Regions from separate parts of the Nonomuraea sp. NPDC003709 genome, predicted to be linked through region 2. Evidence: riboswitches for the same ligand, from Rfam matches in the RefSeq annotation. Region 2 holds a riboswitch; each other region holds the start of a gene.
What was found. Region 2 has a riboswitch for cyclic di-AMP ahead of ABZX61_RS55810 (C40 family peptidase). Riboswitches for the same ligand answer to the same signal wherever they lie in the genome.
Positions count from the first base shown of each region.

Region 1: another riboswitch for cyclic di-AMP. It lies ahead of ABZX61_RS04760 (C40 family peptidase); the one in region 2 lies ahead of ABZX61_RS55810 (C40 family peptidase).
Region 3: another riboswitch for cyclic di-AMP. It lies ahead of ABZX61_RS31960 (GH25 family lysozyme); the one in region 2 lies ahead of ABZX61_RS55810 (C40 family peptidase).
Region 4: another riboswitch for cyclic di-AMP. It lies ahead of ABZX61_RS29975 (hypothetical protein); the one in region 2 lies ahead of ABZX61_RS55810 (C40 family peptidase).

Region 1 is NZ_JBEXMW010000002.1:66,328-69,492, reverse strand. Features, by position in the region: gene ABZX61_RS04765 (hypothetical protein) at 1-473, opposite strand, end outside; gene ABZX61_RS04760 (C40 family peptidase) at 856-1,371, opposite strand; cyclic di-AMP (ydaO/yuaA leader) riboswitch at 1,445-1,609, opposite strand; gene ABZX61_RS04755 (NlpC/P60 family protein) at 2,004-2,978, opposite strand; gene ABZX61_RS04750 (NYN domain-containing protein) at 3,110-3,165, opposite strand, start outside.
Region 2 is NZ_JBEXMW010000031.1:34,042-37,206, forward strand. Features, by position in the region: gene ABZX61_RS55800 (sugar ABC transporter substrate-binding protein) at 1-133, opposite strand, end outside; gene ABZX61_RS55805 (ROK family transcriptional regulator) at 234-1,400, shown strand; gene ABZX61_RS55810 (C40 family peptidase) at 1,433-1,963, opposite strand; cyclic di-AMP (ydaO/yuaA leader) riboswitch at 2,012-2,155, opposite strand; gene ABZX61_RS55815 (3-isopropylmalate dehydrogenase) at 2,257-3,165, shown strand, end outside.
Region 3 is NZ_JBEXMW010000011.1:275,097-278,261, reverse strand. Features, by position in the region: gene ABZX61_RS31965 (DUF4142 domain-containing protein) at 60-737, opposite strand; gene ABZX61_RS31960 (GH25 family lysozyme) at 1,012-1,779, opposite strand; cyclic di-AMP (ydaO/yuaA leader) riboswitch at 1,791-1,935, opposite strand; gene ABZX61_RS31955 (MBL fold metallo-hydrolase) at 2,402-3,165, opposite strand, start outside.
Region 4 is NZ_JBEXMW010000010.1:240,447-243,611, forward strand. Features, by position in the region: gene ABZX61_RS29965 (aminotransferase class III-fold pyridoxal phosphate-dependent enzyme) at 1-355, shown strand, start outside; gene ABZX61_RS29970 (alpha/beta fold hydrolase) at 352-1,197, opposite strand; partial or broken gene ABZX61_RS29975 (hypothetical protein) at 1,449-1,814, opposite strand; cyclic di-AMP (ydaO/yuaA leader) riboswitch at 2,115-2,250, opposite strand; gene ABZX61_RS29980 (DUF5302 domain-containing protein) at 2,417-2,617, opposite strand; gene ABZX61_RS29985 (MDR family MFS transporter) at 2,666-3,165, opposite strand, start outside.

The sequences.
Region 1 (3,165 bases), on a different contig from region 2:
TAGAGCCATGGGGGCAGGCGGTTGGTGCCGGCGACGACGTGGGTGAGCTCGTGGGTGAGTACGACGTCCTTGCCGGTGGAGTTCAGCCTGGCGAAGAACTCGGGGACGATGATCACACGCCCGCGATCGGCCACCGCCGCCAGCCCGTCGACCCGCCCCACCCCGGCCAGCCCGGCCGCCTCGGCGGCGGACGAGGGAACGACTACGAGCGGTCGTACTGACCTTCCGAGCACGGCCGACACCCGCTGCCCCGCCCGATCAGCCCTCCGTGCGACGTCGCCGAGCTCGGCGGGTGCGGTGTGCCGGCCGACGACCACGGACCGCGCCCCACGGGCCACGACCTCGCCGTCACCCCACAGGCCGCGGACTCCGGCGGGAAGGATGGGGGAATCGGGGGTGGGGGCGCTGCCGGGGGCGACGGCGAGAAGCAGGACGGAGACGATCGCGGCCCGCCGACTCACCTGCCCTGACACGATGCCCGATCGTAGCCGCCCGCCGACCCATGACCGGCCACTCCGCACCCCGAACCGCGCGCCCGTGAGAGCCGTCCACCCGCACCGCATGCGGTGGCTGCGCGCCAGAGGACGGGGAGCCTGGCCCGTGAGCCGTGACCCGTGAGCCGAGCGGCTGTGGGCCTGTGGGGCCACGTGCGCGAGGCCGGGAGGCGGGCGGTGTGGGTGGGTGGGGTGGCTGTTTTGAGGGGGCGCCGTGGCGGTGGGTGCGTTGTGCGGGTCAGCGGGCGTCTTCCTGGAGGCCCTCAGCCAGGTGCGGCGGGTGGTGCCGCCCGTGCTCCGCCGTAAAAAAATGAAAGTAACAATGGGAGAGCCCCGCCCGGAGGAGCCGGGCGGGGCTTCTTCACATGCCGGGACGAACAGCGCCGACGAACGACGCCCGCCGCCATTCACTCAGCTTGTCGATGCGTACCCGTTCGCCTGTCCGAGGCGAGTGGACCATCTTGCCCTTGCCGACGTACATGCCCACGTGGCCGAGCCCCCTGAAGAACATCAGGTCGCCGGGCCGGAGGTTCCGCCACGAGACCTTGTTCCTGGTGCGGGCGAACTGGCTGGCCGCCACGCGTGGGAGCTTCACCCCGGCCTTCTTCCAGGCGTACTGGACGAGGCCGGAGCAGTCGAACGAACCAGGGCCTGTGCCTCCGTACCGGTACGGGTCACCGACCTGGTTCTTGGCCACGGCGACGGCCTTGCTGGCCTTCGCCTTCTGACGGGCGACCTTGGCCGCCCTCAGCGCCGCGGCCGAGGTCGTCTTCGAGGTTCCGGCGGTTGCGGCCGCCTTGGTCGTCGAAGCCGAATCGGTCGTGGCCGCCTGAGCCGTTGGGGCATGGAGGATCGCACCTCCGGCCGTCACGGTCATCGTGAGCGCTACGCCACTCAGGGCAATGCGGGACAGACGGGGGTTATGCAGGGAGGTAGACAGGATTTCTCCTTGACTCTTCCACGAATGCCTACCGGGTTAGCTGACGGATTCGGGCCTGGAAGTCGCCCTACGGCGCGATGTGCGCGCCGATTCACCCCCTGATCCCTGGGGAACTGGGATCGCTGGGTCCCCGGCTCCGTGCCTCCTGGCTGCACGGATTCGGCAGGCCAACCGTCCCGACCAATGTGTTGATATGGGGACATTTGGGCGGTTGACCAGCGGATCTTTATCTGTCTCACACCGGGATAGACCGGTGCGGGTTCGCGGGGGACATGGCTTGTTCACCGCGACGTCGCCAGAAGCTACGCCGAAGGGTCAAGGATCGGCAAAGCGGAACACCGCTTGTAAAGATCAGATAGTGGAGTCAGTAAGGAGGGAAATCCCTGCTGGAACACCAGGTTCCGTTACCAAAATGTGACGCTGCTCACATTTGTTTTCGCGCCCGTTTGTCAGGCCCCAAATGTCGCGTTTGTCACACTTGTTGTGACTCGTCAGGCACGCTGGATCGTTCCCATCGCCCATCGGCCGAACCTCGTTCGGCTGATGCGATCAACGATCCGGCGTCGTAGCTACGGGCGGATGGCGCCCACGAGGCGGCCGCCGTACGCCGAGAGTTTGACGACCTTGACCACGTCGCCCGTCTGCGGCGCGTGAACGATTCTCCCGTCGCCGGCGTAGATACTGACGTGACCCAAGCTCGAGCTGAAGATGAGGTCCCCCGGCTGGAGGGCGCTCAGTGAGACCTTGCGGCTCGCACCCCAGGCCCACTGCTGCCAGGTCGTGCGCGGCAGCGACACGCCCGCGGCGCGCCACGACGCCTGGGTCAGGCCGGAGCAGTCCCAGCCGCCCGGACCCGTCCCGCCGAACACGTACGGCTTGCCCACCTGGGCGAAGGCGAAGCGCAGGACGGCGGCGGCGTTGCCCGAGGCCGGGCCCGTGTACTGGATGCCGACGCTGTTCGGGTTGCCGGGGTTGTAGGCGCCCAGCTTCTTCAGGAGCTTCTTCTGCTCGGAGATCAGCTTCATGATCTCCGAACGCTCCTTCTCGACCCCGTCCCGTTCCCGGTCGGCCGCCTCCAGCGCCTCTTCCGCCTTGTCGCGTTCGACCTTCAGCCCGCGGTTCTCCCGGTCGAACGCGGCCAGCTTCTCCGCCCGCTCCCGCGAGAGCTGCCCGGCCAGCGCCAGGCTCATCAGGAAGTCGTCGGGGCGGTCCGCGCTCACCAGGCCGGGCAGGGAGGTCACGTCGGTGCCGAGCTTGTAGCTGTCGACGGCCATGCCGATCACCTGGGCGCGCAGGTCCGCGACCGTCGCCAGCTTGGTCTTGTAGCGGTCGTTCAGCTTGGTGTAGGCGCCCTTGGCGGCCTTGTACCGCTCGGTGGCCGTGTTGAAGCGGTCGACGACCTTGTCGGCCTTGTCGTTGAGCTTGTCGAGCTTGGCCTTGGCCTGTCCGAGGGTGGGCCGGGGATCAGCGACGGCGGCTCCCATGGGGGACAGGACCAGCCCGAACGCGAGACCCGCGGCCACCGGCACCCTGCCAAACCTCACTGTGTCGCCTCCCAGGGATGATATCTGGGGCGAATAGTACAGAAGTGGCGGGTGAGGTCACACGTTATCCGCCCAATTCGTAATATCCCTGGCGCAGCGCGGCAAATCCGCACGTAAGGGGTGCAGGTAATCTAGGCCCGGCCCAGCCTGCGCAGCAGCAAACCAGACGGAACGGGTCTGGCTCCCA
Region 2 (3,165 bases):
TCGTCTTGCCGCCCTGGTTCTGCGTGGTCGTGGTGGTGGCGCCGGTGCCGTTTCCGGTGCTGTTCCCGGCGTTTCCGCAGGCGGCGGCCAGGAGGACCGCCGCGACAGGGATTGATCGCCATGCTCGGTGCATCGCACTTCGTCCTTCCGGATGTGCCGCCCCTGTGCTTGGTAAGAAAGGTAATTTACTATCAGGCACGTTGGCTAGGCTCTGTTTCCTCAAGGAGGGTGAGATGCGGGGCGACCTGGGTAATCCGCGGATGCTGCGAGTGCTGAACGAGCGCCGCCTGCTCGACCATCTTCAGGAGCACGGCCCCGCCTCGCGCACCGACCTCGCCAAGATCACCGGCCTGTCGAAGCCCACGGTGTCCGCGGCCCTGGCCGGGCTGGAGGTGGACGGGCTCGTTCACCTCGTCGGCGAGGTCTCCGGCCGCCCGGGGCCGGTCACGTCCCTGTACGACGTCAACGCCGCCGCCACCCACGTCGCCGGCGTCGACATCGGGCGTGACTGGATCAGGGTCGCCGTCGCCGACCTGCGCGGGAAATTCGCCGGCCGGAGGGACGGGCGCAACACCGCCCTCACCTCCGCCGAACTGGCTCTCCTGGTCGGACAGCTGTGCCGGGCCGCCGCCTCCGAGGCCGTCGTCGACTGGCCCGACATCGCCTGCGCCGTCGTCGGCACGCCCGGCGTGTACGACCCGGAGCTCGGCCGCCTGGAGTTCGCCCCCAACCTGCCCGGCTCCGACCTGGCCGAGCGCCTGCGCGCCGAGATGGAGGTCGACCTCGTCATCGAGAACGACATCAACCTGGCCGCCGTCGGCGAGCACACGCACGGGGCGGGGCGCGGCAAGTCCAACTTCGCGCTGGTGTCCGTCGGCACCGGCGTCGGGATGGGCATCGTGATCAATGGTGAGCTGTACGTGGGCGCCCGGGGAGCGGCGGGGGAGGTCTCGTACCTGCCCGCGACCGAGGACCCGGCGCCGCCGGCCGGTGACGCCCTGGCCCACGGCGCCACGGAGGCGGTCGCCGCCGCGCCCGGAGTGGTCCGCGCGGCCCGCGCCGCCGGCCTGAGCCTGCGGACGGCCAAGAAGGTCTTCGCCGCGGCCGCCTCCGGCGACAGAGTGGCCCGCTCGGTGGTGGAGGCCGAGGGGCGCCGCATCGGCGGCCTGCTGGTTGCGGTGGCCGCCGTGCTGGATCCGGAGGTGATCGTGCTCAGCGGCGGCGTGGGCCGCAACCTGGACCTCCTGGGGGAGTCCATCGAGGCCCGCATCGCCGAGCTCGGCCCGCTGCGGCCGTCGGTGGTGGCCAGCACGCTGGGGGACAGCGGCGTCCTGCTGGGCGCGGTGGCCCGCGCCAGGGCCCGCGCCTGGGAGCTCATCTTCGACGCCCGCCTCCCCTGACCGTCGCGTGGGGAGGCGGACGCCGCGGCCTCCTACAGGGTGGCCGTGAGGGTGGTGGGCGTTTCGTCGCGCTGCTTCTGGAGCTTGGACCAGAGCCGTACGCCCTTGCGGTCGGGGCGGACGCCACCCACGAAGGAGTCTCTGCGCCAGGAGGTCAGGCGCTCTTCCTTGACCACGTCACCCGTGTGCGGCGAGTGGACCATGTAGCCGGGCCGGGAGATCATCCCGACATGCCCGAGGCCGTGGAAGAAGACCAGGTCGCCGGGTTCGAGGTCCTTCCAGGCGATCTTCTTGGTGAACGCGCCGTACTGTTCGGCGGCGGTGCGGGGGAGTTCGATTCCGGCGTGCTCGTACGCCCTGAGCATGAGCCCGGAGCAGTCGTATCCGCTCGGGCTGGCGCCGCCCCACACGTACGGGGTGCCGCGCTTGCTCATGGCGAACTTGATGGCGACCTTCCAGGCGGGCTTCGGAGCCTGTTTCTCCTGGATTTCCTTGATCTGGCCGCCGGTCAGGGTGGTGAGGTCGTCGATCTTGGCCGAGGCATGGGCTGGGGAGGCCAGCATGAGCCCGGCGGCGCCCGCCGCCAGGACAATGGCGATTCGAGACAGGGGTCTGTCCTTCCATAAGGCCGGCCGGGTTAGCTGACGGGCTCGGGCCTGGAAGTAGCCCTACGGCATGGGGGTGCCGACTCGCCCCAGGGGGAATGTGGGTCCCCGGCTCCACGCAACGGCGCGCGGATTAGGCTGGTCGGTGACTTTAACGAAACGGTCAAAGAACCGCAATACCGGACAAAGGGGGCGTCCGAAAGATGAGATGAAGTGTTCGTCAGCCGAGACGACGCGGTAAGGTACCGCCCATGGAGTCGCGTAACATCCGTCTGGCCGTCATCCCCGGCGATGGGATCGGCACCGAGGTCGTGGCCGAAGGGCTCAAGGTCCTGGAGGCAGTGGGCACGAAGATCGAGCCCACTCACTACGACCTGGGAGCCGCACGCTATCACCGTACCGGCGAGACGCTGCCCGACGCCGTGCTCGAAGAGCTGCGCGGCTACGACGCGATCCTGCTCGGCGCCGTGGGCGACCCCAGCGTGCCGCCGGGCATCCTCGAGCGCGATCTGCTGCTGCGGCTCCGCTTCGAGTTCGACCACTACGTCAACCTGCGCCCGGTCAAGCTGTTCCCCGGCGTGGAGACCCCGCTGGCCGACACGCCGCCGGAGAACATCGACATGATCGTCGTCCGCGAGGGCACCGAGGGCCTCTACGCGGGCACCGGTGGCGCCATGCGGCGCGGCACCCCGCACGAGATCGCCACTCAGGAGTCGCTCAACACCGCCTACGGTGTCGAGCGCGTGGTGCGCTACGCGTTCGAGAAGGCCGTCACGCGGCCGCGCAAGAAGCTGACGCTCGTCCACAAGACCAACGTCCTCACCTTCGCCGGTGACCTGTGGCAGCGCACGGTCAACCGCCTGGCAGCGGAATACCCCGACGTCACGACCGACTACTGCCACATCGACGCGGCCTCGATGTTCTTCGTGAGCCAGCCGGAGCGGTTCGACGTGGTCGTCACCGACAACCTGTTCGGCGACATCATCACCGACCTGGGCGCCGCCATCGCGGGCGGCATCGGCCTGGCCGCCAGCGGCAACATCAACCCCGAGCGGTCCGCGCCGAGCATGTTCGAGCCGGTGCACGGCAGCGCCCCGGACATCGCCGGCCAGGGCAAGGCCGACCCCACCGCGACCATCCTGTCCGTCGCCATGCTCCTC
Region 3 (3,165 bases), on a different contig from region 2:
CCGACCAAATGCCGGCACCTCGCGGCGGCCGGAAGCCGTGCGGGCTCCCTCCTCGGCCGTCAGATGGACGGGGTGGGGAAGCTCTCGGGTGTGGTCAGGCCGGTGCTCTCCAGGAGGCGCTGGTGGTTGAGCACCGCGGCGTTGGCCTGTTCGGAGAAGCGCCGGACCAGGGTGTTCTGCGTGGTGCCGCGTACCGTGCCGATCAGGGTGAAGATCTGTCCGTGCGCCAGCCGCAGCCATTTGACGTACGTCTTGTCATAGGCGGATCCGGACCTGCCGGAAATATCTGTCATCCAGTCCTGCTGCTGAGGCGTGGGCTTCACCGGCAGTTTGACCTTCAGCTTGGCGGCCACGTCGCGAACCTGCCCGTCGAGCATGTCGTGCTGAGCCGCGATCTCCTTGCTGACCTGGCGGACGCGGGCGCTGTTGGCGCGCTGTATCGCGTCCTGGGCCATGGGCATCTCCCACAGGCTGGCGAGCCGGACCTTCTTGATGAGCTCCTGGTCGGCCTCGGACAGCGGTCCCCACTTGGTCTGCCGGGTGCGGGCCTCCGGCTCGTCCTCCACGGGTTGGACGGTGGGTGCGTCGGTCGGTCCTGTCTCGACGGCGGTCGGCTCGGTGCTCAGGCCGGCGGTGTCAGAGACGGGCGTCGGCGTGTAGCCGGCGCAGGCGGTCAGAGTGCAGAGGGCGGCAATGCCGCAACTGATGAGAGCGCGACGGCTGTCGAGGAGTCGCATACGCCGTCATCCCCTTCCGGTCCCTTGGACGCGGCCTTCGTGAGTGGCGCCGGTCACTGAGGGATACGCGGGAGGGTGCGGGAGTGTTCATGGCATTGTGCAAGATTTGCATTGGGCAAGACTGCCGGGGTCCGCTGAGCCGTTGTCCGAGGCGGCCTTCACCGGTGCCATCCGTGACCGGCGTCCACCGCGTGCTCCTCCGGGCCGAGAGGAGCACGCGGGGCGGCGTTCACCTGGGAGCAACCCGATCGCGGTGCGGACCCGCCGGGTGGGCTCAGGCCGTGGGGCGGCCCAGGCCGCGCAACTGGTCGGCGGTCAGCGCGGAGACGTTCTGGTCGACAGGGGACTCGGAGTACTGGTGGATGGCCCAGGACTTCCAGTCGGCGGGCGGGGTGATGGCCCCCTTGGCCTTGCTGTAGTGGGCGACCCACAGCGGGTACTCGGACAGGCCCTTGCCGTACTTGTTGGCGAAGTTCCAGCCGCTGTAGAACATCGGGGTGATCCCCGTCTGGTCCTTCACGTACGACAGCCACGTCTTGGCCCAGGCGTTGACCTCGGCGACGGATCTGCCGTTCGCGGTCTCCAGGTCAAGGACCAGCAGGTCGCCGGCCTTGGCGGGCTGCGAGTTCACCACGGACAGGAAGTGCTCGGCCTCCGCGATGGGATTGTTGCGGGGATGGCCGTAGTGGTACGCCCCGCGCACGATGCCCTTCTTGCCCAGCTCGCGCCAGTGCCTGGCGAATGAGGCGTCGCGGAAGGACGTGCCTTCTGTGGCTTTGATGATGCCGAACTTGGCCGGGCTGGCATTCCAGTCGTACAGGGGCTCGTAATTGGAGATGTCCAGGCCGTAGATGAGGGGTCCGGCTCCATGGCGAGTCGCCTGCGCCGGGCTCTGCTCGGTGGGCGATGCGAATGCGAAGGTGGTGATGGCGGCGGTTGCGGCGAGGATCGCGACGGCGACGGCGAAGCTGAGGTATTTGGTGAGGAGATCGCGGTGATTCTTGAGGATGCAGGCGATGGTGGCAAGCCGGGGCTTGGACATGAGGCATTGACTCCTTGCTTCCATACCGCCTACCGGGTTAGCTGACGGGTTCGGGCCTGGAAGTGCCCTACATGGCGCAGCCTGGGCTGGCGTCCGATTCACCCCAAGAACGTGGGTCCCCGGTTCCGCGAGGTGCGGATTCGGCGGCCGGACGCTGTCCCCGAAGGGCTTCTTCGGGCAGCGCGCGGTCCGGTCAACGAAGCGGCAACGATGCGGCGAAAGGGCGCCACATCCGTGCCGCAACTAGGCAAAAGATAGACATATATCCATAGATGGTGCAAGTAGTGCAAATCTGATTCGCGGGTGTCGGCGACTGGGCGGCGCTGAAATGCCGTGCCTGTAGGGATTCTGGTGCTTGGCAAAAAATCGGGGGGGTCGCTTGCGGGCCTTTATGATCTCGGCACGGGTGGGACAGACCATTCATGCGTTGCCATTGTGACCAAACGCCGTTCTGCGGGTAATCGTGACTCCAGCCCTGTCCTTTGACGTCCGCGGCGCCGTCGGGCACGCGGGAGCCGGGCAGGCGGGCGGACTCCAACTCTCCGGGAGTCCGCACGTCGATCGGCCCCGGCGGGTCACCGGATCCGGGCAGGCGTCCCGGTGTCGCCGGGGCCGAGGGTGGTCAAGAGGGGGTCTCGTCGGGGGTGGTGATGGGCAGGCCGGCGTCGGCGGCCCGGGAGTAGGCGTCGTCGATGTGGACCACCTGACGGCCGCTGCGGGCCAGCAGGCTCGCGGCCGCCGCGGCCCGGTAGCCGGTGCCGCAGTGCACCCACACCGTTCCCGCCGGCACCTCGGCCAGGCGCTCCGGCAGCTCCGGCAGCGGGATGTGCACGGCGCCGGCCACGTGACCGGCCCGCCATTCGTTGCCCATCCGCACGTCCAGGACGGTCGGGCCGCCGACCGGTTCCCCCGCGCGGGAGATGGCCGGTTCGCTCGCGCGGGCGGCGGCCAGGTCGGCGAAGGTCGCGGTGGTCAGCTCGGCGATCAGGCCCGGGTCGTGTCCGGCCCACTGTTCGACGGTGCCGGTCGAGGCGGCGGCCGGGCGGTCTATGCCGATGCGGGCCAGTTCGCGCTGGGCGGCGGCGACCTGTTCGGCCGACTCGCCGAGCAGCGTGAGCGGCATGTCCCACGGGGCCAGCCAGCCCAGCCAGGTCGCCATCGGCCCGTCCAGGCCGAAGCTGAGCGTGCCGGCCAGGTGCCGGTCCGCGAACGCCTTGCGTGAGCGCAGGTCCACCACCCATTCGCCCGCCCGCAGGCGAGCCAGCAGCTCAGCGCTGTCGGCCGGCCGCGCCGGGGTCAGGTCGATCGGCTCCGCGCCGGCGGCGTTGCGCGCGCCCATGTGGGCGTAATAGGCGGGGTAGGCGTCCAGCCCTTCCAGGATGTGGG
Region 4 (3,165 bases), on a different contig from region 2:
GGCGGTCGCCATGGCGGCGGCCAAGGCGACCATCGAGACGCTACGCGACACGGACGGCATCGGCGCCATGGAACGCGCGGGCACGCAGCTCCGTGAGGGGCTTTACGCGCAGGCCAAGTCCCACGGGTTCGTGGTGAACCAGACGGGACCCGTCACGATCCCGTGGCTCAGCTTCGACGGGGACGCCGACCTCTCCGTCGCGATGTGGTGGAGCGACGCCTGCCTGCGGCACGGGGTCTACCTGCACCCGTGGCACAACTGGTTCATGTCGGCCGCGCACACGGAGGCCGACGTGGCCAGGGCGCTGGAGGGCACGGACCAGGCGTTCGCGGAGACCCGTGCCCACTTCGGCTAGGGAGCGGTGAGCTTGCTGATCTCGGCCACGACGGACGGCCAGAGCATGCGCGGCAGGTCGTGGCCCATGCCCGGGTAGGTCACCAGCCGGGCGCCCGGGACGGCCGCGGCCGTGGCCTGGCCGCCCGCGACCGGGACGAGCTGGTCCGCCTCCCCGTGCAGCACCAGCGTGGGCACCCGCACCCCGGCGAGCCCTGCCGTGCGGTCGCCCGAGGCCATGATGGCGGCGAGCTGCCGGGCCGTCCCGCCGGGGTCGAAGCAGCGGTCGAACGCGAGTCCGGCCAGCAGGGTGATCCGCTCGCGGTCCAGCTCGTATCCGGGCGAGCCGATGACCGACCAGGTCAGCACCGCCTGGGCCTGGACCGCTTCGCGGTCGGCGGGAGGCGCGGCCATGAGGGTGGCGAGCGCGGCCTCGGTGGGCGGGGCCGCCGAGGGGCCGGGGGTGGACATGATCGAGGTCAGGGTCAGCACCCGGTCCGGGTGGCGGATGGCCAGCGCCTGGGCGATCATGCCGCCCATCGACGCTCCGACCACGTGGGCGGCCGGCCAGCCCAGCGCGTCCATGAGTCCCGCCGAGTCGTCGGCCAGGTCGTCCAGCAGATACGGCGAGGGCGCCCCCATCGCGGGAACGCCCTTGTCGTGGAAGTGTGTGGAGAGACCGGCGTCGCGGTTGTCGAACCGTACGACGTGGTGTCCCTGGTCCGCCAGCAGCGCGCAGAGCCCTTCATCCCAGTGGATGAGCTGCGCGCCGAGCCCCATGATGAGGAGCAGGGGGCGCCCCTCGTGCGAGCCGAAGCTCTCGTAGGCGATTTCGATGCCGTTCGCGGCTACGCGGGTGGTCACGAGGACCAGAATGACATTCTGGTCCAGGTCCGTAAAGTTCAGCCCTTGAGAAGATTGCGAACGCGGTCGCTGGCGAGCACCACGCCGCCGCCCACCGCGGCCACGGCGCTGGCCACGACGGCGCCCGTGCTGGCGCTCCACTCTCCGGCCTCGCGCGCCGGCGGCGGCACGGCCGCACCGGCCGCCGGGGGCTCGGCCGGGTTGTCGTCGCGCTCGGACCAGGCGCCGGTCGAGAACGGGACCGGGTAGTTCTTCTTGCCGGGACCGTTGCCCCACTTGGTGATGACGTAGTCGACCTTGATGTGCCCCTGGCCGCCGACGCCGTCGACGCCGAGCGTCTCCATGTTGAACGAGCCGCCGGTCAGCTCCGCGAACGTCTTGCCGTCCAGGTCGAGCATGACGCCGTTGTTGGAGGGCACGCCCGGGCCGCGGTCGCCGACGAAGAAGGGCAGCTTCTTGCCGTCGTGAATCACGTATCCCTCGGTCATGAGCGGCCAGCTCGGGCTGGCGGCCATACCTTTCTGCATGGGCTTGCCGCTGGCGGGCAGGCCGGTGTCCCCGGCGCGGCCGGAGGAGTCGTCCCAGAAGTACGAAGCAGTGGTCGAGCCCTTGAGCAGGACCTTCTCTTCCGTGTTGGAGTCGGCGTGGGCCGCGGTGCCGGCGATGGTGAGCGCGCCGACGGTGGAGGCGGTGAGCAGAGCGAGGGTACGCAAACCAGAACGTGCAGACATGAAAAGTACAGTCCTTCGCGAGGGGGCAGGGAGATTGCGCTCGCTTGAAAAAGGGCGTAGCAGGGGAAAGCACCTGACAGGGGGAGAGCTACGCGGAGCGCGAAACGAGCCTGGAGAAGGGACCGCTCAGAGGGCGGCCGTCATCACGCTGTAGGGGTGTTCTACGTGATCATTCAAGTTCTGCATATGTCCTCTCCATCTCGCCTACCGGGTTAGCTGACGGGTTCGGGCGGTGGAGTTGCCCTACCGACGCAAAGTCGGATTCACCCCAGGGAGGTGGGTCCCCGGCTCCCGAGTGATCGGGATTAGGCGCCAGCCGGCTGGTTCCCTTGTGTGGTCCACGCCACCGGCTGGTAAGTGGGCATCACTCTAACCACGTATTCCGGACAAACACAAACAGTTCGTCATGAATCGGTGTAAAGATCTACCTGCCCCCGGCATAGAGAAAGGGGGCACGGCATTGCCGTACCCCCTTGAAATTCCCGGCCTCAGCCGCCGCTCTTGCGCCTGAACGATCTTTTACTCGCAGCCGGACCGTGCGCCCCGTGGATCTTCGATGGGTCGCCGCCCTTGCCACCCGCGCTCGAGTCCGCGTGCTGGTTACGCTTGCGCTCCAGCGCCTCGCGGAACTTGCGCTTCATCTCGTCCTCGGGAGTCTCGCTGACTTCCGGCTCCGGTGTTTCCGCCATGAGGACCTCCATGGTGTTGGGGACTATCACAGCTTCGCATGGCGCCGCTTATGACGCGAAACTGGCCTCAACCCTGTTCTGCGGCGTGGCGGGCACCTCCAGCCGCCTGGCCGGCATCACCACCAGCGCGATCAAAGCGAGCAGCGCCCCTGCCACCCCCAGCGACGGGATGACCGCCGCCGCGGCGGAGGCGTGCGCGGCGGCCAGGCCGTGCACGGGCGCCTCCGCCGTGACCGTCGAGGTGTAGAGGGTGCCGCCGACGGCCAGCGCCACGGAGCCGCCGATCTGGCGGAAGAAGGTCAGGTTCGCGGAGGCGACGCCGATGTACTGCGGCTCGACGGACTGCTGGGAGGCCACGGTCAGGCCGGACAGCATCGGGCCCATGCCCAGCCCGATCAGCAGCATCCAGCCGGCCAGCAGGAGCCCGTTGGTCTGCGCGGTCAGGTTCAGGCAGAGCAGGGCGCCCGCGACGAGCAGGAACGGGGAGGCGACCAGCCACGGCTTGTAGACCCTGGTCCTGGACATGAGCGTGCCCATGACGACGCTGC